DNA from 3 places in the Pseudomonas sp. NPDC096950 genome. Region 1 is predicted to be linked to each of the others. Evidence: predicted binding sites of a transcription regulator. Region 1 holds the regulator's gene; each other region holds the start of a gene.

Region 1 (7,141 bases):
AGTGAGCACGGCGAATACCCGCGCACCCATCGTTTGCTGCACATGGATGCTGCGTCGCCCCGGCATCAGCCTGTCCCTCTTCAACATGGAGTCCATTGAAATGGCTTTTACCTTGCCTGCCTTGCCGTACGCCTACGACGCCCTGGAACCGCATATCGATGCGCAAACCATGGAAATCCACTACACCAAGCACCACCAGACCTACATCAACAACCTCAACGCGGCCGTCGAAGGCACCGAGTTCGCCGAGTGGTCGGTGGAAAAACTGGTAGCCAGCGTCCAGCAATTACCAGAAAAACTGCGCGCCGCGGTGATCAACCAGGGCGGCGGCCACGCCAACCATTCGCTGTTCTGGGAAGTCATGGCGCCCAACGCCGGCGGCAAACCTGACGGTGCGCTGGCCACAGCCATCGAGGAACAACTGGGCGGCCTCGACAGTTTCAAGGACGCTTTCACCAAAGCCGCGCTGACCCGCTTCGGCAGTGGCTGGGCGTGGTTGAGCGTTACGCCGCAAAAGACCCTGGTCGTGGAAAGCAGTGGCAATCAGGACAGCCCATTGATGAACGGCAACACGCCGATCCTCGGCCTGGACGTCTGGGAGCACGCCTATTACCTGCGTTATCAAAACCGTCGTCCGGAATACATCAACGCGTTCTACAACGTGATCAATTGGCCTGAAGTCGCGGCGCGCTATCAGGCTGCGCTGGTTTAAGTCATCTATAAAAACAATCCAAGGCTGACTATGGGCACTGAAACACTGGCGATCGGCAGCGGACGAATGTTTCGTTACGCGTTGGGATCGCTGTTACTGCTGGCGGGTATGACGTTGTTGGGTGCCCAGGGATTGGCATGGCTGGACCTGGAGCCGAAGCTGCTGCGCGCGCTGCAAGGCGGGGCGATTTGCGCCTTGGGTACAGCGCTGGGCGCGGTGCCGGTGCTGGTGATTCGGCGCATGCCCCAGGCGCTCAGCGATACCTTGCTCGGTTTCGGTGCCGGGGTAATGCTCGCGGCGACGGCGTTTTCGTTGATCGTGCCGGGCATTTCCGCGGCGGAAAGCCTGGGGCTGACGCCTTGGGCGGCTAGCGGTCTGATCAGCTTCGGCATCATGCTCGGCGCGTTCGGGCTGTTTCTGGTGGACCGTAAAGTCTCTGGAGCAAGCCCGGAAATGCTGGTCGGCACGCTGGAACGGCCAGTGATTCCGCCGCGAATCTGGCTGTTTGTCTTCGCCATCATCGCCCACAACATTCCCGAGGGCATGGCGGTCGGGGTATCGGCGGGTGGCGGCATGCCGGACGCCGACAGTCTGGCCATGGGCATCGCCTTGCAGGATGTGCCCGAAGGACTGGTGATTGCGTTGGTGTTGGCCGGGGCGGGGATGTCGCGGGTCAAGGCGTTCCTGATCGGTGCGGCATCAGGGTTGGTGGAGCCGGTGTTCGCGCTGTTGTGTGCGTGGCTGGTGAGCCTGGCTGAATTGCTGTTGCCGTTGGGTCTGGCGCTGGCGGCCGGGGCAATGCTGCTGGTGGTGACCCATGAAGTCATCCCGGAGTCGCGACGCAATGGTCACGACAAACTGGCCAGCCTGGGGTTGTTGATGGGGTTTTGCTTGATGATGGTGATGGATACGGCACTCGCCTAGCGAGTGCTTAACCGCCTTCGCCGAAGTAGTCGTTGATCAAATCCACCAATGCCTGCAAGGCTTCGTCAGCCTGCTCACCTTCGGTTTTCAGGTGAATGATGGTGCCCTTGCCGGCCGCGAGCATCATCATGGCCATGATGCTTTTACCGTCGACCATGGACTCGGGATTGCGTCCGACCCGGATCGTGCAATCCTTGAACTCACCGGCAACGCCAACGAATTTCGCGGAAGCCCGGGCGTGCAGGCCCAGCTTGTTGATGATTTCAATTTCCAGAGCAGGCATCGCGTTGTGAATCCTTTAGCTGAGGTCGCGGTGGCGAACCTGGACGTTCTTCAGGGATTGTTGCAGAGCTTGGCCCAGACGTTCGGTCAGGTAGACGGAGCGGTGATGACCGCCGGTGCAGCCAATGGCAATGGTGACGTAGGCACGGTTGCTGGCGGCGAAGCGGGGCAGCCACTTGAACAGGTAGTTGTAGATGTCCTGGAACATCTCTTCGACGTCCGGTTGTGCCGCGAGGTACTCGGCCACCGGTTGATCGAGTCCGGATTGTGCGCGCAGCTCCGGTTTCCAGTAGGGATTAGGCAGGCAGCGCACGTCGAATACCACGTCGGCATCCACCGGCATGCCACGCTTGAATCCGAAAGACTCCACCAGGAACGCAGTGCCGGGCTCCGGCTGGTTCAGCAGGCGCAACTTGATGGTGTCGCGCAGCTGGTACAGGTTCAGGTTGGTGGTGTTGACCTTGAGGTCGGCCAGGTCGGCAATCGGACCCAGCAGCTGGGTTTCGTCCTCGATCGCCTCGGCCAGTGAGCGATTGGCATTGCTCAGCGGGTGACGGCGACGGGTTTCCGAAAAACGCTTGAGCAGGGTTTCTTCATCGGCGTCCAGGTACAGCACATCGCACTGGATATGCCGGCTGCGGACTTCTTCAAGTAATTCGGGAAAGCGCGAGAGGTGGCTGGGCAGGTTGCGCGCGTCGATAGACACGGCGACCAGCGGTTGTGCCAGCTCGGTATGAATCAGGGCGCGTTCGGCCAGCTCCGGCAACAAGCCGGCGGGCAGGTTGTCGATGCAGTAGTAGCCGTTGTCCTCAAGGACATCGAGCGCGGTGCTTTTACCGGAGCCGGAACGGCCACTGACAATGATCAGGCGCATGATTAGTGACCGTTTTGCTCGTCCAGGACAACCTGATACAAGGCTTCGTTGCTCGGGGCGCTGCGCAGTTTTTCGCGCACTTCCTTGCGATCGAGCATGCTGGCGATCTGGCGCAGCAACTCCAGGTGCGCATCGGTGGCGGCTTGCGGGACGAGCAGGACAAACAGCAAGTCAACCGGGGCGCCATCGATGGCGTCGAAATCGATAGGTGCATCAAGGTGCATCAGAGCGCTGATCGGCGAGTTGCAACCCTTGAGGCGACAGTGAGGGATGGCGATGCCGTTGCCAAAACCGGTGGAACCGAGTTTTTCACGGGCAATCAGAGCCTCGAAGACATCTTGCATCTCCAGATCCGGCACTTCCCGGGCGATCAGGTTGGCAATTTGCTCGAGGGCTTTCTTTTTACTGCCGCCCGGCACGTTCACGAGGGAACGGCCGGGGGTCAGGATGTTTTCAAGTCGGATCATGGGTTGGGAGTGTTAACGACCGGTCGCGCCCTGGAGGAGGCTCTGGGTCTTTTCCTTATGCTTTTTGAGTTGTTTATCCAGCTTGTCGGTGAGTGAGTCGATCGCCGCGTACATATCGGTATGTTCCGCGTTGGCGACCACTTCACTGCCGGGAATATGCAGGGTGGCTTCGATTTTCTGCTTCAGCTTCTCGACCGTCATCGTCACCTGCACGTTGGTGATCTTGTCGAAATGCCGCTCTAATCGCTCGAGCTTTTCGCCGATGTAGGCGCGCAGGGGTTCGGTCACTTCCAGTTGGTGTCCACTGATGTTGACTTGCATACAGCTTCTCCTTCGTTGCCAGTGCATAAAGCGGCAGGTAGAGGTACCTGCCACTGGAACGCTGTGCTGTGGCTTACATCAACCGCTTGCGTTCGCTCGAAGGCGCGATCCCTAAGGACTCGCGGTACTTGGCGACGGTGCGGCGAGCCACCTGAATGCCTTGTGCCTCCAGTAAACCAGCGATCTTGCTGTCACTCAACGGCTTTTTCTGATTTTCCGCGGCAACCAGTTTTTTGATGATCGCGCGGATCGCTGTGGACGAGCATTCACCGCCTTCAGAGGTGCTGACATGGCTGGAGAAAAAGTATTTCAGCTCATATATGCCCCGAGGGGTATGCATGAACTTCTGGGTGGTTACCCGTGAAATCGTCGATTCGTGCATGCCCACCGCTTCGGCGATGTCATGCAGGACCAGCGGCTTCATCGCTTCGTCGCCGTATTCCAGGAAGCCGCGCTGATGCTCGACGATCTGGGTGGCTACTTTCATCAGGGTTTCGTTGCGGCTTTGCAGGCTCTTGATGAACCAGCGGGCTTCCTGCAACTGGTTGCGCATGAAGGTGTTGTCGGCGCTGGTGTCGGCGCGGCGTACGAAACCGGCGTACTGGGCGTTGACCCGCAGCCGTGGCACCGACTCCTGGTTCAACTCCACCAGCCAGCGTTCGTTGTCCTTGCGCACGATCACGTCGGGAACGACATATTCGGCTTCGCTGGACTCGATTTGCGAGCCCGGACGCGGGTTCAGGCTCTGGACCAGCTCGATGACCTGGCGCAGTTCATCTTCCTTGAGCTTCATGCGGCGCATCAACTGGCTGTAGTCGCGGCTGCCGAGCAGGTCGATGTAATCGGTGACCAGGCGCTTGGCCTCGGCCAGCCAAGGCGTCTTGGCGGGCAGTTGGCGCAATTGCAGCAACAGGCATTCGCCCAGGTTGCGGGCGCCGATGCCGGCCGGTTCGAATTGCTGGATGCGGTGCAGGACGGCTTCGATTTCGTCCAGTTCGATGTCCAGTTCCGGATCGAACGCTTCAAGGATTTCCTCGAGGGTTTCGTCCAGGTAGCCCTGATTGTTGATGCAATCGATCAGGGTCACGGCGATCAGGCGATCGGTGTCGGACATCGGCGCCAGGTTCAGTTGCCACAGCAGGTGGCTTTGCAGGCTTTCGCCAGCGGATGTGCGGGTGGTGAAATCCCACTCGTCGTCATCGTTGCTCGGCAGGCTGCTGGCGCTGGTCTGGTAGACGTCTTCCCACGCGGTGTCGACGGGCAGTTCGTTGGGAATGCGCTCGTTCCAGTCGCCTTCCTCGAGGTTGTCCACCGTCGGGGCGGTTTCCTGGTAGGAGGGTTCCGAAACATCGGCGTTGGGTTGCTGTTCGGCTTTGTCGGCCAAGGGGTCGGCGTTATCGAAGTCGTCGCCTTCTTCCTGGCGTTCGAGCATCGGATTGGACTCCAGGGCCTCCTGGATTTCCTGTTGCAGGTCCAGGGTCGACAATTGGAGCAGGCGGATGGCCTGTTGCAGCTGAGGTGTCATCGTCAGCTGCTGGCCCATTCTCAAGACTAGCGATGGTTTCATGGCAGGGGCTTAACACCTTATTCGCCGGCGCGCATGCGCCATCCACTACAGGGCGCCGGAGCGCCAAACTTAAGCAAATTATATGCCCGAAACCGCAGCGTTTGCCTAGAGCGCTGTAACAATAAAAAACTATTGATTTTTTATCGAGACAAGCGCTCTGCCAACCAGCCAGACACCTCAGTGCTTAAAGGCGGAACTCATGGCCCAGATACACTTCCTTGACCAGTTCGTTGGCCAGGATGGTGGCAGAGTCACCTTCGGCGATCAGTTGGCCATCGTTGACGATGTAGGCGGTTTCGCAGATATCCAGGGTTTCACGGACGTTGTGGTCGGTGATCAGCACGCCAATGCCCTTGGCCTTGAGGTGATGGATGATCTGCTTGATGTCGCCTACCGAAATCGGGTCCACACCGGCGAATGGTTCGTCGAGCAGGATGAATTTCGGATTGGTCGCCAGTGCGCGGGCGATTTCCACCCGGCGGCGTTCGCCACCGGACAGGCTCATGCCCAGGTTGTCGCGGATATGGCTGATGTGGAATTCCTGCAGCAGGCTTTCCAGCTCCTTGCGACGACCGGCCTTGTCGAGTTCCTTGCGGGTCTCGAGGATGGCCATGATGTTGTCGGCCACCGACAGTTTGCGGAAGATCGACGCTTCTTGCGGAAGATAGCCGATACCGGCCTTGGCACGACCGTGCATCGGCTGGTGGCTGACGTCCAGGTCATCGATCAGCACGCGACCCTGATCGGCCTGTACCAGGCCGACGATCATGTAGAAACAGGTGGTCTTGCCGGCGCCGTTCGGGCCCAACAGGCCGACGATCTGACCGCTGTCGATGGACAGGCTGACATCACGCACGACCTGGCGGCTCTTGTAGCTCTTGGCCAGATGCTGAGCTTTCAGAGTTGCCATTAATTGGCCTTTTTCTGGTCGGTTTTCGGCTTCGGCTGGATCACCATGTCGATGCGCGGACGCGCCTCGGTAACCTTGTTGCCCGTGGCACGACCGGCGCTGGCCAGCTTCTTGACCGTGTCGTAGACGATTTTCTCGCCCTGGGTGGTGTTGTTGTCCTTGTCGACAACCTTGGCCTTATCGATCAGCACGACGCGGTTTTGCGCGGCGTGGTACTGGATCGTCACGCCCCAGCCCTGAACAGGCTTGGTGTCGCCAGCGGTCTGCAGTTGCTCGAAGTAGGCGAGGTTGCCCACCGAGGTCACCACATCGATGTCGCCGGTCGGGGTGCGGGTGATGGTCACGGTGTTGCCGGTGACCTTCATCGAACCCTGGGTAATGATCACGTCACCTTTATAGGTGGCAACGCCATTCTTGTCGTCCAGTTGGGCATCGTCGGCCTGAATGCGGATAGGCTGCTCTTGATCGTTCGGCAGAGCCCAGGCGCTCACGCTTCCCAGTGCTGCGCCCAGACTGAGCAAAATAGGGAGAGTTTTAACGAGCCTCATACTGTCCTCTTACGTTCGATAGCAGGTGTATCCTGCTTTCTTTCAAATACGCTTTCATTCCGTTGCCAGTCGATACACCGCCAGCGCCGTCGATTCTAACGGGTTGATCGGTCTGCGCATATTGCTGCTGCGGGAACACCGTCATGCGGGTACTGGTAACAATCAATTCACGGTTCTGTTCATCGGTGCGTGCGATACGTACCGAGTCGATCAGCTCAACCTGAGTACCGTCTGCGTTCACTTCGCCGCGCAAACTGGTGACATGCCACGGGAATTCAGTGCCGCGGTACATATTCAGGTCGGGGTTGGTCAGCAACGACACGTCGGTCGCCTTCAGGTGCTCGACCTTGTCGGACGTCAGGTCATATTGCAGGCCGCCGTCGGGCAGGTACTGAACGCTGTGGGCGTTGAGTGCGTAATAGTCAATCGCGCTTTCATCGACCTTGACGACCGGCTTGTCGAGGAAGCGTTCCGGGCTGATGTTCCAGTAGCCGACCGCGGCGAATATCGCAGCGATGCAACCGAACAGCACGAAT
Region 2 (7,141 bases), on a different contig from region 1:
TGCCGTTCTTGTTGTACTTCTCGTACTTGCCCGGCGCCACGTCGTTGTCGGCGACTTCGACTTCAGCCTGCTCACGCTCGACCTGACGCTGCTCCGGGGTGCGACGCTCGCCGGTGACGAACTGATCCGGGGTGACCTTGATCAGCAGCAGCTTGCACGGCAACGCGCCGTTCCAGAACGAATACTGTTTGTGGCTGCGGATGCCCATGCGCTTGCCGAGGTCCGGCGCGCCAGTGAACACCGCGGCTTCCCAGTTCAGGCAGGCCTGACGCAGACGCTCGCCGAGGTTCTGGTAGAGGTAGAGCAGGCTCGCCTCGTCACCCAGACGCTCGCCGTACGGCGGGTTGCAGATGACCAGGCCTTTCTGGTTCTGGTCCGGACGCGGCTCAAACGTGCCGACTTCGCCCTGGTAGATCTTGATCCACTCGCTCAGGCCGGCACGCTCGACGTTGTTGCGGCCCGGTTGAATCAGGCGCGGATCGGCTTCGTAGCCGCGAATCCACAACGGAGGCTTGGCCAGACCGGCAGCGCAACGTTCGGTGGCTTCTTCGTGAAGCTTTTTCCACAGCGCCGGGACGTGGCCCAGCCAGGCCGTGAAACCCCACTGCTCGCGACGCAGGTTCGGCGCCATATCGGCGGCGATCATTGCCGCTTCGACGAGGAACGTACCCACACCGCACATCGGGTCAGCCAGCGCGCCGCCTTCGGCCGCAATGCGAGGCCAGCCGGAACGGATCAGGATCGCCGCCGCGAGGTTTTCCTTCAGCGGTGCCGCGCCCTGCTGCAAGCGATAGCCGCGCTGGTGCAGGCTGTGGCCGGACAGGTCGAGGGAGAGGATCGCTTCGCCACGGTCCAGGCGCAGGTGAATGCGCAGGTCCGGGTTGAGCTTGTCGATCGACGGACGGTCGCCTTGCGGGGTGCGCAGTTTGTCGACGATGGCGTCTTTTACTTTCAAGGCGCCGAAGTGGGTGTTGTCGATGCCCGAGCCGTGACCGCTGAATTCGACGGCCAGGGTGCCGTCATTGAGCATGTGGTCTTGCCACTCGATGTCGAGCACGCCGTGGTACAGGTCTTCGGCGTCTTTCATCGGGAAACGCTTGAGCACCAGCAGCACCCGGTTCGCCAGACGCGACCACAGGCACAGGCGATAAGCGGTTTCCATGGTAGCCATGCCGCGCACGGCAGAAGTGTGTTCACGCGCTTCTTCAAGGCCAAGCCCGACGGCTTCCTCGATGAGCAGGCCTTCAAGGCCTTTTGGGCAAGTGAGGAAGATTTCGAATTGATCGGACATTGGAATTTCAGAGCCTTTGGCTAAGTGAACCGACAACGCATTGCCGGTCCGGTTTTCAATCAGGCGCTTTTCTAAAAGAGCGCCCGCGTGGCACGAAGGTGTGCCGTCCCACCCTGACTGCTCGGTTAAAAGAGCTTAGATGCCAGGGCAGATAAAATAGTTGAAGCAACAAAATGTCATAAAGCGACCCTTCGTCGAATAGTACCCCAGCGTAAACGTGGGTCATTCTCACTAAAGGATGAAGCCCGTCATACAGCGCGGAGCTGATCATACCGGGGTTTGGCCAATAAACACGGAGCAAACATCGTGTTACTTATGGCCATAGCATCTTTATGGTTACGTCCTTATGACAAAACGATCATTCCATCAATGTGACGCATTGGTTAGAACTCAACACAGGTTGACGTCGCAACGGCGTCAACACCTTGGCTCGCGACGCCGGCAGCGAGCCGCCAACGGCAGAATTTTTCTGCCAGACCTCGATTGAGGTCGACGCGATAAAAACAGTCAACAAGTGAGGGCAACACCCTATGAGAAGACTTAAGCGTGATCCGTTGGAAAGAGCATTTTTGCGCGGATATCAATATGGCGTTGGTGGCAAATCCCGTGAGCTTTGCCCATTTACTCTACCGTCGGTACGCCAAGCCTGGATTAACGGCTGGCGCGAAGGACGCGGCGACAACTGGGACGGTATGACCGGCACTGCGGGAATCCATAGACTCAACGAACTTCACGCCGTTGGCTAACAAAGGGCCTGACACTGCAACACAATCATCTGACTACGTAACACATTAACCACGCACGTCCCATCCGGACGGCGGGCTCCGGCCCAGGGGCACCTTCGAGGTGCCCTTTTTTATGCCTGCTCAAATCTTGAACCACACACCAATCAACTGTGGGAGCGGGCTTGCTCGCGAAAGCGGTGTGTCATTCAGTGTTGATGTCGACTGATACACCTCATTCGCGAGCAAGCCCGCTCCCACAAGGGCTCAGCGCAAAGCGGCTATGGCGTCGACGGATTCACGAATCAGCGCCGGCCCTTTATAGATGAAGCCCGAATACAGCTGCACCAGGCTCGCACCCGCAGCGATTTTCTCAGCCGCGTGCTTGCCTTCGGTGATGCCACCCACGGCGATGATCGGCAAACGGCCGGCCAACCCTGCCGCCAGGACCTTCACGGTCTGAGTGCTCTTGTCGCGAACCGGCGCGCCGGACAAACCGCCCGCCTCGTCACCATGTTCCAGGCCTTCGACGCCAACCCGGCTCAGGGTGGTGTTGGTGGCAATCACCGCGTCCATCCCGGTTTCGATCAGCGCTTGTGCGACCTGTGCAGTTTCTTCGTCGGTCATGTCCGGGGCGATCTTGATCGCCAGCGGCACATGCTTGCCGTGACGCAACGCCAGTTCGGCGCGGCGCTGGGCCAGGTCGGCGAGCAGTTGCTTGAGCGAATCACCGAACTGCAGGCTACGCAGGCCCGGGGTGTTCGGCGAGCTGACGTTGACCGTCACATAGCTGGCGTGGGCGTAGACCTTGTCCAGGCAGATCAGGTAATCGTCCACCGCTCGTTCAACCGGAGTGTCGAAGTTCTTGCCGATGTTGATGCCGAGTACGCCCTTGTACTTGGCGGCTGCGACTCGAGCCAGCAGGTGATCGACGCCGAGGTTGTTGAAACCCATGCGGTTGATGATCGCCTCGGCTTCCGGCAAGCGGAAAATCCGTGGTTTCGGGTTGCCAGGCTGTGGACGCGGAGTAATGGTGCCGATTTCAACGAAGCCGAAACCCAACTGGGCAAACCCGTCGATGGCCGCGCCGTTCTTGTCCAGACCCGCCGCCAGACCCACCGGGTTCGGAAACTCCAGGCCCATGACCTTCACCGGCTTTTTTGCCGGTGCCTTGCACAGCAAGCCGTTGAGGCCCAAACGCCCGCCCGCGCCGATCAGGTCCAGGGACAGATCGTGGGAGGTTTCCGGGGAAAGTTTGAACAACAGCTGACGGGCCAGGGTGTACATGGGCGGGTTTGACTCGGATGGCGGCGAAATGAGGCGGCGATTATAGCCGGGCATCGGGGTCGCAAGCGAGGCGCACACACAAATCAGCGTTCGATGGCATATGCCTTGCACCGGTATAGGCATCAGCACTCATGCCAACGACGGGATGAGTCGACGGACAATGGCGTCGTCACCCGGTTCTGCTCGCGCGGGGACCTGGGACGACGTTTTTTTTTGCAAGGTGTTTATCGATGAATGAAACCACAGTCGGCCCGCTGGCCTGGGTCAACGGCAGCGATGCCCCGGAAAAGTCCGCGATCAATATCGGCTTCATGGCCCTGACTGACTGCGCCTCGGTGGTGGTCGCCGCCACCCAGGGCTTCGCCCAACCCTATGGCCTGACCCTGAACCTCAAGCGCCAATCGTCCTGGGCCAACCTGCGGGACAAACTGGTCAGCGGCGAACTCGACGCCGCCCACAGTCTCTACGGCCTGATTTATGCGGTGCACCTGGGCATCGGCGGCGTTGCGCCCACGGGCATGGCGGTACTGATGGGCCTGAACCAGAACGGCCAGAGCATCAACCTGTCCCACGGTTTGCAGGCCCAGGGGGTGACCAGTCCTGAAGCACTTCACCTGTGCGTGCACCAAACTCGCCCAAAACTGACCTTCGCCCAGACCTTCCCGACCGGCACCCACGCCATGTGGCTGTATTACTGGCTGGCGAGCCAGGGCATTCATCCGTTGCACGATGTCGATAGCGTGGTGGTGCCGCCGCCGCAAATGGTGGCGCACCTGCAGGCCGGGCGCATCGACGGTTTCTGCGTCGGCGAGCCATGGTGCGCCAGCGCCGTCGATCAGAACCTCGGTTTCACTTTGGCAACGACCCAGAGCATCTGGCCCGATCACCCGGAAAAAGTCCTCGGCTGCACCCGCGCCTTTGTCGAGCAATACCCCAACACTGCCCGGGCGCTGGTGATGGCGATCCTCGAAGCCAGCCGCTTTATCGAAGACAGCCAGGAAAACCGCCGCAGCACCGCGCAACTGTTGAGCGCGCCCGAGTACCTCGATGCGCCTGTGGAGAGCATCGAACCGCGATTGCTGGGGGATTACGCCGATGGCCTGGGCAATCGCTGGCAAGACCCGCACGCCTTGCGTTTCCATGGCGGTGGCGAGGTCAATCTGCCGTATCTGTCCGACGGCATGTGGTTCATGACACAGTTCCGCCGCTGGGGCTTGTTGCGCGAAGACCCGGATTACCTCGGCGTCGCCCGCAAAGTCCAGCAACTCGACTTATACCGTGAGGCCGCGACGGCAGTGGGCGTTGCCGCCTGGGGTCAGGAAATGCGCAGCAGCCAGTTGATCGACGGTAAAGTCTGGGACGGCTCGGACCCGGCCGGCTATGCCCGTGGTTTCAAGCTTCACGCCATGAGCGACAGCTCCCACCGATTGGCCAGCCGCTGACAGGAGCCCGCCCCTATGTTGCGCATCCTGCTGATCAACGACACCGCGAAGAAAGTCGGCCGACTGAAAGCCGCCCTGACCGAAGCCGGGTTCGAGGTGATCGACGAGTCCGGCCTGACCATCGACCTGCCCGCGCGCGTCGAAACGGTGCGCCCGGACGTGATCCTGATCGATACCGAGTCACCCAGCCGCGATGTGATGGAGCAAGTGGTGCTGGTGACCCGCGACCAGCCCCGTCCGATTGTGATGTTTACCGACGAACATGATCCCGGCGTGATGCGTCAGGCGATCAAGTCCGGGGTCAGTGCCTACATCGTCGAAGGTATTCACGCACAACGTTTGCAGCCGATTCTCGACGTGGCCATGGCGCGGTTTGAAAGCGACCAGGCCTTGCGCGCTCAACTCCATGCGCGGGACCAGCAATTGGCCGAGCGCAAGCGCATCGAGCTGGCCAAGGGGCTGTTGATGAAGATGAAGGACTGCAACGAGGAAGAGGCCTACACCCTGATGCGCCGCCAGGCCATGAGCCGCCAGCAGAAGTTGATTCAGGTGGCGGAGCAGATTATTGCCATGAGTGAGTTGCTCGGCTGAATTCCTGTGGAGTCTCTGAGGGCGCTTTCGCGAGCAAGCCCGCTCCCACATTTGAAATGCATTCCCCTGTGGGAGCGGGCTTGCTCGCGAATGGCCGCGACTCGGACTCCTGGTTGGCACAAATCTGGCTAAGTAATCCACACAGGTAACCAACGGCGGTTGCCCCACCTACGACAAAGACGTCGCTCACCTCGTTCGCCCCATGGCGGATCCGGTGGCGGCGTTTTTTTGTTTTGGCCCCGGAGAACGGGGCCGGTGGTGCGGCCGTTGCGGCGCCCCACCTGCAAGCTCATGACTCCTTCTCGAGACGCTTAACAGCTGAGGTGCGCGATGAATTCAAGCTTCTGGAAATCCGGCCATGCCCCGACCTTGTTCGCGGCTTTCCTCTATTTCGACCTGAGCTTCATGGTCTGGTACCTGCTCGGCCCGCTGGCGGTGCAAATTGCCGCCGACCTGCACCTGACCACGCAACAGCGCGGGATGGTGGTGGCCACGCCGATTCTGGCCGGCGCGGTATTGCGCTTTGCCATGGGCTTGCTGGCCGATCGTCTGTCGCCAAAAACCGCCGGGATCATCGGCCAGGTGATCGTCATCAGCGCGCTGTTCGGCGCCTGGAAACTCGGGATCCACAGCTACGAACAGGCGCTGGTGCTGGGGCTGTTCCTCGGTATGGCCGGCGCATCCTTCGCCGTGGCCCTGCCGCTGGCGTCGCAATGGTATCCGCCGCAGCACCAAGGCAAGGCAATGGGCATCGCCGGCGCCGGTAACTCGGGCACGGTCCTCGCCGCGCTGATCGCCCCGGTATTGGCCGCATCGTTCGGCTGGAGCAACGTCTTCGGCTTCGCCCTGATCCCGCTGATCCTGACCCTGATCGTCTTCGCCTGGCTGGCTAAAAACGCGCCGGAACGGCCGAAAGCCAAGTCCATGGCCGATTACCTCAAGGCCCTGGGTGACCGCGACAGCTGGTGGTTCATGTTTTTCTACAGCGTGACGTTCGGTGGCTTTATCGGCCTGGCCAGCGCCCTGCCCGGCTACTTCAACGACCAATATGGCCTGAGCCCGGTCACCGCCGGTTACTACACCGCCGCCTGCGTGTTCGGCGGCAGTCTGATGCGTCCGTTGGGTGGCGCCCTGGCGGATCGATTCGGCGGCATCCGCACCTTGCTCGGGATGTATACGGTGGCGGCGATCTGCATCGCGGCGGTGGGTTTCAACTTGCCAAGTTCCTACGCGGCGCTGGCCCTTTTCGTCTGCACCATGCTCGGTTTGGGGGCGGGTAACGGCGCGGTTTTCCAACTGGTGCCGCAACGTTTTCGTCGGGAGATCGGCGTGATGACCGGTTTGATCGGCATGGCGGGCGGCATTGGTGGCTTCGCCCTCGCGGCGGGCATGGGCGCGATCAAGCAAAGCACAGGCAGCTATCAAATGGCCCTGTGGCTGTTCGCCAGCCTGGGCGTGCTTGCCTGGTTCGGCCTGCACGGCGTGAAACGTCGTTGGAGAACCACTTGGGGTTCGGCAGCGATGACGGCCGCTCGGGTCTGAGGCGTCGTCAATGAGCCTGCAACTGAGTTTCGCCGAAGCCAGCGCCATCGGCCCGCGCGAGGAAAACCAGGACGCCTTGCGCCTGGTGACCCCGGCCCCGGCGCTGGCGGCGAGCAAGGGTTACCTGTTCGCCATCGCCGACGGCGTCAGCCAATGCGCCGATGGCGGCCTCGCTGCCCGTTCGACCTTGCAGGCGCTGGCGCTGGATTACTACGCCACCCCGGAAACCTGGGGCGTGGCCCAGGCGCTGGATCGCCTGCTGTCCG
Region 3 (7,141 bases), on a different contig from region 1:
GGCCAGGGCATTGAGCGTTTCGACACCGACGGTGAATGACATCGTGCTCCAGCGTCGAGGCGTCAGTGCTGATATGGCTCTCAGATTATCTATCTGTCTGGACACGACTCCCGAGTTTTGGCTGAACCTGCAATCGACTTACGATTTGCGCAAAGCCGAAATTGAACGGGGGGCTGCGATTCGGGATCAGGTTGAGCGTCTTGCGCACTGCGCCTGATTCTCTGCTCTAGAACGAACCCCACGCCGCAAGCGTGGGGTTTTTTGTGTCGTTCAGAATGCCTGGAGCATTCGGGAAGCACGCTTCCACCAAGGCGCATTCACCGCACGCCGTGGCTGTTCACCCTCCAACAGCATATGCGGCACATCCTGTAACCGAATCCACGGCTGGTTATTCCAGTGCAGCAAGCTCAACGACATCTCTGGCCAGTTCAGCAGGCTCAATATCGGGCGTTCGGTCGAGGTCGGTTGCTGGGCGTCTCTGAGGGCTGGCACCACGTCGTGGGTCAGCCATTCGCGCAGGCCTCGGTATTCGGGGCAGTAGTGGTAGATCAGCAGGGCGTAGACGCCGGATTCGCTGATTAGCAGGGTGTTTTCGATGGTGCCGTGCATGAGCATTTGCACGGTTTGGTGTTGGTCAGGGTCGAGTTTTCGGACGGCGCGTTCGTCGAGGAAAAGGCGCAATAGACGGCCTAGATCTCGGGCGCTAAACCAGGCCTGGTTTTCCAACAGCAGGGTGTGGAGGTGGAGTTTGTGGCGGGTGAAGACGTGAGGGATTAGATAGTTTTCGTGCATGGTGCAGTTCTCGGATGCGAATAAAGAAAACTGCCTCTGATCGTCGCCAAACGAAGAGGGTGGCAGCTGTGCGCGGGTTGGCGAACCGGTGCATCCGCAAAACCGGCAGACACGAAGGTCTCCCACGCACAGCCGCCATAATTCGAGATGGGGAAAAATCCCTTGTTCGAACGTGGTCACGATGCGTTTGGATGCTATCCAGGTCGCCAAACCCAGTGCTGAATATTCAGCTGAGGATGAGCTTAGGAGCCGGGGCTTTGCGACGCTATCGGACGGCGGTGTGATCTTTGTAGGACGTTGCCGAGATTTTTGCGGGGCATAGGATCAAAAGATCGCAGCCTTCGGCAGCTCCTACAGGGGGTGGTCTTTCCAGTGTGGGAGGGCTGGGAGACCGAGGTGACGCTATTCGCGAGCAAGCCCGCTCCCACAGGGGATCGCATTTCACATAGAAGAGAGTGTGTTACTCGACTGGCGGGTTGAGCTTCGCTTCCAGCTCCGCCACCTTCGCCTCAAGGCTCTCCAACCGTGCCCGAGTGCGCGCCAACACAACCATCTGACTATCAAACTCTTCCCGGCTCACCAGATCCAGCTTGCTGAAGCCGCTCTGCAGCAGGGCTTTGAACTGGCTTTCGATTTCGCTTTTCGGCAACGGGGTTTCGCCGCTGAAGAGGCGGGAGGCGGTGCCGCTCAGGGCGTCGAGGAAGTCTTTTGGCGCGAGCATGGGAAAGGTCCTGGAAACAATGGCGGGCAGTGTATCACGCAGTGTCTATAGTCAAATCCGCAGGCAGGGATGCACGCTTTTCGCGCAGGCGGACGGACGGCCGCGCACTGTTGTTGTGCGTAATGTCATCGGCAGATGTGGGAAGTGGCTTGCAGCAGCGGCCAAAGGATTGAATTCAGTGGGTTTTGGCGAGATGGCAAGCTTTCTGCTTAGTCGCTAGTGACCCATGCACTGATGCAGTCGCTGTGACGAATGCAGTGCGCCACGCGGAACGGGGAAGTTTCGTACGGAGTGGTTAGCTGGCGTCGGACGGGCAGGTTAGGCCGACGATGCGTTACAAAGCCAGGCACTGCGCTTAGACTTGAGACGGGTTTGTTTTCCTGGGGCAAGTCCACCAATTCGGGAGAGAGTTTTCATGAAGCTAGTCACTGCCATCATCAAGCCGTTCAAGCTGGACGATGTACGCGAGTCGTTGTCCGAGATCGGCGTGCAGGGCATTACCGTAACTGAGGTCAAAGGCTTCGGTCGGCAGAAGGGTCACACCGAGCTGTATCGCGGCGCGGAGTACGTGGTCGATTTTCTGCCCAAGGTGAAGATTGATGTCGCCATTGACGACAAGGATCTTGACCGGGTTATCGAGGCGATAACCAAGGCAGCCAACACCGGCAAGATCGGTGACGGCAAGATCTTCGTGGTCAATCTGGAACAGGCGATTCGCATCCGTACCGGCGAAACCGATACCGACGCAATCTAAGCCGCCACAAACCCAACGCCCCAGGAGAAAACAATATGACTCTGCGTAAATTCGCAGGGCTAGGAGCCCTGTTGTCCCTCGTAATGCCCAGCCTGGCTATGGCGGCAGACGAAGTGGCGGCCCCAGTCCTCAATTCCGGCGATACCGCCTGGATGTTGACCTCGACAGCCCTCGTGCTGTTCATGACCATTCCCGGCCTCGCGCTGTTCTACGGCGGCATGGTTCGCTCCAAAAACATTCTTTCCGTGATGATGCAGTGCTTCGCCATTACCGGTCTGATCAGCATCCTGTGGGTCATTTATGGCTACAGCGTTGCGTTCGACACCACGGGCATGGAGCAGGGCGTCGTCAACTTCAACTCGTTCTTCGGCGGCATGGGCAAGGCGTTCCTCGCCGGCATCACGCCAGCCAGCCTGACCGGTCCGGCCGCGCTGTTTCCTGAAGCAGTGTTCGTGACCTTCCAGATGACCTTCGCCATCATCACCCCGGCGCTGATCGTCGGTGCCTTCGCCGAGCGGATGAAGTTCTCCGCGATGCTGGTGTTCATGGGCATCTGGTTCACCCTGGTTTACGCACCGATTGCGCACATGGTCTGGTCCGGTAACGGCGGCCTGTTGTGGGACTGGGGCGTGCTGGACTTCGCGGGCGGCACCGTGGTGCACATCAACGCCGGTGTGGCCGGTCTGATCTGCTGCCTGGTGCTGGGCAAGCGCAAAGGCTTCCCGACCACCCCGATGGCACCGCATAACCTCGGTTACACCCTGATGGGCGCGGCCATGCTGTGGGTCGGCTGGTTCGGCTTCAACGCCGGTTCCGCCGCTGCAGCCAACGGCACCGCCGGTATGGCGATGCTGGTGACCCAGATCGCAACCGCCGCCGCTGCACTGGGCTGGATGTTCGCCGAGTGGATCACCCACGGCAAACCAAGTGCATTGGGTATCGCTTCGGGTGTGGTCGCCGGTCTGGTGGCAATCACCCCGGCCGCGGGCACCGTGGGCCCGATGGGTGCACTGGTCATCGGCCTGGCGGCTGGCGTGGTGTGCTTCTTCTGCGCCACCACCCTGAAGCGCAAACTCGGCTATGACGACTCCCTGGATGCCTTTGGCGTGCACGGTATCGGCGGTATCCTCGGCGCGATCCTGACCGGTGTGTTCGCTGCACCGTCCCTGGGTGGCTTCGGCACCGTGACCGACATCGCCGCACAAGTCTGGATTCAAACCAAAGGCGTGGGCTTCACGGTGATCTACACCGCGATCGTCACCTTCATCATTCTCAAGGTCCTCGACGCCGTCATGGGTCTGCGTGTGACCGAGGAAGAAGAAGCGGTTGGCCTCGATCTGGCACAACACAACGAACGCGGCTACAACTTGTAAGACGCGCAGAAAAAAACTTGCCCGGCTCGCCGGGCATTTTTTTGTCCGGGATTTGTCATTAACGAGGTAGCTGAAAGGTTTTTTCCTACGGCTTATGTCGTGTTTACGGCGAGCGTTTTTCTGGGGCGAAAAACTTACAGCAATGCAGGAATATTAGGGCCTTTGTTTTTTCCCAGAGCGCGCTAGAATGCGCCCCGAACGTGCGGAGAACTGTATGTGGCAACAGACTCTGATTACCCTGCGGGCGAGGCCACGGGGCTTTCATCTGGTAACGGACGAGTTACTCGCCGGCCTGCCTGAACTCAAGGCGTGTCGGGTCGGTCTGTTGCATTTGTGGCTGCAGCATACCTCGGCGTCGTTGACCATCAACGAAAACGCCGATCCGGCGGTACGTCGCGACTTCGAACGATTTTTCAATCGTCTGATCCCACAAGGAACAGACGGCTATGAGCATAACGACGAAGGCCTGGACGACCTCCCGGCGCACTTCAAGGCCAGCGTGCTTGGCTGTCAGCTTAGTTTGCCGATTTCGGCAGGCCGACTGGCGTTGGGGACCTGGCAAGGCGTTTATCTGGGCGAGCACCGTGATTTTGGCGGTGCCCGTAAAGTCCTCGCCACCGTGCACGGTGAAGAGGCATAAGTCGCTGGTTGCCAGCGGCTGTTGATTTTTTTCCGGCGGCCTTCGACAGATGGCGAAGCTGGGCTATAACTAATCTGCTTTTCGCAAGTCATGAGGTAGAACATGAGCGACGATGATCTGGAAAACGACGACCTCGAAGTAGGTGACGAAGACGAGGCCGAAGAAGGCTTGGAAGCAGCAGCGGAAGACGTTGCTGACGACGACGGTGGTGATGCGCCGGTTCCGACCGCCAAAGGCAAGGCCAAGGCTGCTGTGTCAGTCGATGAGCTGCCGAGCGTCGAAGCCAAGAACAAGGAGCGCGACGCCCTGGCCAAGGCCATGGAAGAGTTCCTGGCCAAAGGTGGCAAGGTGCAGGAAGTGGAGGCCAATGTGGTCGCCGATCCGCCCAAGAAGCCTGACAACAAGTACGGCAGCCGGCCTATCTAAGCGCCTGCTACTGGCTTGCTTGCTGAAAAAGCCCGCCGTCGCTGCGGGCTTTTTCATGGGCGTAATAAAAGTGGCCTGTGCAACACAACCCCTGTGGGAGCGGGCTTGCTCGCGAAAGCGGTGTATCAGTCGATATCAATGTTGACGGATACGGCCTCTTCGCGAGCAAGCCCGCTCCCACAGGGTGTTACACACCCACAGGGTTTTGGGTCAGGCGGAAGCGGCGTTCCAGCGCGCCAGCAATGCCGGCAAATCTGTCAGGCTACTAATCTCCGCATCCGGCAAGCGATCCGCTTCCCAGGCCTTGCCTGTCGGGTTGAACCAGATCGCGCGCAAGCCTGCCTGTTGGGCGCCGGCAATGTCATCACCGGGATGATCGCCAATGTGCACCGCCGTCTCGGCCGTCGCACCGCCACGCTGCAAGGCCTCGTGGAACAGCCGCGCATCAGGCTTGGCGATGCCGATGTCTTCGGCGCACAGCGCGAACTTGAAGTAATCCGCCAGCCCCAGGCGACGCACATCGGCGTTGCCATTGGTGACCACGCCGAGGGCGTAATGGTTGGCCAGGGTTTCCAGGGTCGGCTGTACTTCCGGGAAGATTTGCAATTGATGCCGGGCGTGCAAAAACACTTCGAAGCTCTGATCCGCCAGGTCCGAAGCCTCGGCGTGATCGTAACCGGCTTCTTCCAGCGCATGGAACAGCACACGCCGGCGCAAAGCGCTGATGCGGTGCTTGAGTCCCGGTTCGTTGTTCAGCACCCGCTCACGGATGGCCCACAAATGCTCCACCGGCACCGCGCCCAGGTTCGGTGCATGCTCGGTCAGCCATTCGCGCAGGGTGGCCTCGGCGCTGATGATCACCGGGGCGGTATCCCACAGGGTGTCGTCGAGGTCGAAGGTGATCAACTGGATTCTCATGACTCATCGCCTTTGATTCGTTTGGCCCGCGGATGGGCGCTGTCGTAGACCGTTGCCAGGTGCTGGAAGTCCAGGTGGGTGTAGATCTGGGTGGTCTTGATGTCCGAGTGGCCAAGCAGTTCCTGCACTGCGCGCAGGTCCTGCGAGGATTCCAGCAAGTGGCTGGCGAAGGAGTGCCGCAGCATGTGCGGGTGCAGGTTTTGCCCGAGTTCGCGTTCGCCGGCGGCTTTGACCCGCACCTGAATCGCCCGTGGGCCGAGGCGTCGGCCTTGCTGGCTGACGAAGACCGCGTCGTCCGCCGGGTTGGTCATGGCGCGCAGTGGCAGCCACAGTTCCAGCGCTTCTCGAGCCTTTTTGCCGACCGGCAGCAGGCGAGTCTTGCTGCCCTTGCCGAGCACTTGGACCATGCCGTCGGCGAGGTCGAGTTGGTCCATATTCAGCCCGGTCAGCTCGGAAAGCCGTAAGCCCGAGGAATAAAACAGCTCCAGAATCGCCTGATCCCGACGGGCCAGAAAGTCATCCTCGACGGCACCTTCCAACAGTTGCAATGCGCGGTCGGTGTCGAGGGTTTTCGGCAGGCGACGCTCACCTTTGGGCGGCGCCAGGCCGTTGGCCGGGTCGTGATCGCACAGGCCTTCGCGATTCAGGTAGTGATAGAGCCCGCGCACCGCCGACAGTAATCGCGCCAGGCTACGGGACGATTGGCCTTGTGAGTGCAGGCGTGCGATCAGGCTGCGCAGGCGCTGGATATCCAGCGCGGCCCAGCTGCTGATGTTCTGTTTGACGCACCAGCCCAGCACTTTGTCGAGGTCGCGGCGGTAGGCGTACAGCGTGTGGGGCGACACTTGCCGCTCACTGCGCAGGTGTTCGCAGTAAGCGTCCAGTTGTCGTTCCACGATCAGCGTACCGAGCGCAGGGAATTGTTGACCCGTGGCAGCACGCGGCCCATGACTTCGGCGATGTAGCTCAGGAACAGCGTGCCCACCGAGCTCTTGTAGTGCTGCGGATCACGGCTGGCGATGGCCAGGACGCCGTGAATGCCTTGATGGCTGATGGCGACGACGGCCGTGGAACCGATCTGCTTGCGTTGCTCTTCGCCGAACAGGAAGTCCAGTTCGTGCTCACGCAGGCTGCCGCTGACGCTTTTGTCTTCCGAGAGCAGGCCACCGATGGCGGTTTGCGCTTCGGCATGCGTAGCCCAGCGACCCACCGGCATGGGGTTGTCGCCCAGCAGGATGAGGCTGACGAAAGGCACCTGGAAGTCCTGGCGCAGGCTGTCTTCGACGCTGATCACCACGTCTTCAAGGCTGGTGGCGTCCATCAGCGCGAGAATCAGGCGGCGGGTCTTGTCGAACAGGCGATCATTGTCCCGCGCCACGTCCATCAGGTGCGACAGGCGATGCCGCAACTCGATGTTGCGATCTCGCAGGATGGTCATCTGGCGTTCCACCAGGGACACGGTATCGCCGCGCTGGTGGGGAATGCGCAAGGCCGGGAGCAGTTCTTCGTGCTCGACG

Evidence for each region. The regulator sigma-54, encoded in region 1, starts transcription at its own class of promoters, with help from an activator protein. The targets are predictions, from matches to a motif close to ANTGGCATNNANNTTGCTNT.
Region 2: the regulator sigma-54 is predicted to act here: its motif matches at 3,393-3,412, upstream of ACIQY3_RS16575 (CmpA/NrtA family ABC transporter substrate-binding protein).
Region 3: the regulator sigma-54 is predicted to act here: its motif matches at 1,706-1,725, upstream of glnK (P-II family nitrogen regulator).

The regions. Positions count from the first base shown of each region.
Region 1 covers NZ_JBIWEL010000011.1:88,393-95,533, forward strand. Annotated here, with positions in the region: gene ACIQY3_RS18080 (hypothetical protein) at 1-99, shown strand, start outside; gene ACIQY3_RS18085 (superoxide dismutase) at 101-712, shown strand; gene ACIQY3_RS18090 (ZIP family metal transporter) at 743-1,636, shown strand; gene ACIQY3_RS18095 (HPr family phosphocarrier protein) at 1,644-1,919, opposite strand; gene rapZ (RNase adapter RapZ) at 1,935-2,792, opposite strand; gene ptsN (PTS IIA-like nitrogen regulatory protein PtsN) at 2,795-3,259, opposite strand; gene hpf (ribosome hibernation-promoting factor, HPF/YfiA family) at 3,272-3,580, opposite strand; gene ACIQY3_RS18115 (RNA polymerase factor sigma-54) at 3,654-5,147, opposite strand; gene lptB (LPS export ABC transporter ATP-binding protein) at 5,332-6,057, opposite strand; gene lptA (lipopolysaccharide transport periplasmic protein LptA) at 6,057-6,605, opposite strand; gene lptC (LPS export ABC transporter periplasmic protein LptC) at 6,592-7,141, opposite strand, start outside.
Region 2 covers NZ_JBIWEL010000009.1:177,352-184,492, reverse strand. Annotated here, with positions in the region: gene rlmKL (bifunctional 23S rRNA (guanine(2069)-N(7))-methyltransferase RlmK/23S rRNA (guanine(2445)-N(2))-methyltransferase RlmL) at 1-1,291, opposite strand, end outside; gene rmf (ribosome modulation factor) at 1,822-2,037, shown strand; gene ACIQY3_RS16580 (quinone-dependent dihydroorotate dehydrogenase) at 2,281-3,300, opposite strand; gene ACIQY3_RS16575 (CmpA/NrtA family ABC transporter substrate-binding protein) at 3,531-4,742, shown strand; gene ACIQY3_RS16570 (ANTAR domain-containing response regulator) at 4,758-5,333, shown strand; gene ACIQY3_RS16565 (nitrate/nitrite transporter) at 5,664-6,875, shown strand; gene ACIQY3_RS16560 (protein kinase) at 6,886-7,141, shown strand, end outside.
Region 3 covers NZ_JBIWEL010000017.1:99,440-106,580, forward strand. Annotated here, with positions in the region: gene ACIQY3_RS23485 (HigA family addiction module antitoxin) at 1-217, shown strand, start outside; gene ACIQY3_RS23490 (Bro-N domain-containing protein) at 271-792, opposite strand; gene ACIQY3_RS23495 (accessory factor UbiK family protein) at 1,253-1,513, opposite strand; gene glnK (P-II family nitrogen regulator) at 1,929-2,267, shown strand; gene ACIQY3_RS23505 (ammonium transporter) at 2,303-3,640, shown strand; gene ACIQY3_RS23510 (secondary thiamine-phosphate synthase enzyme YjbQ) at 3,855-4,280, shown strand; gene sutA (transcriptional regulator SutA) at 4,383-4,706, shown strand; gene ACIQY3_RS23520 (HAD family hydrolase) at 4,917-5,624, opposite strand; gene xerC (tyrosine recombinase XerC) at 5,621-6,520, opposite strand; gene ACIQY3_RS23530 (DUF484 family protein) at 6,523-7,141, opposite strand, start outside.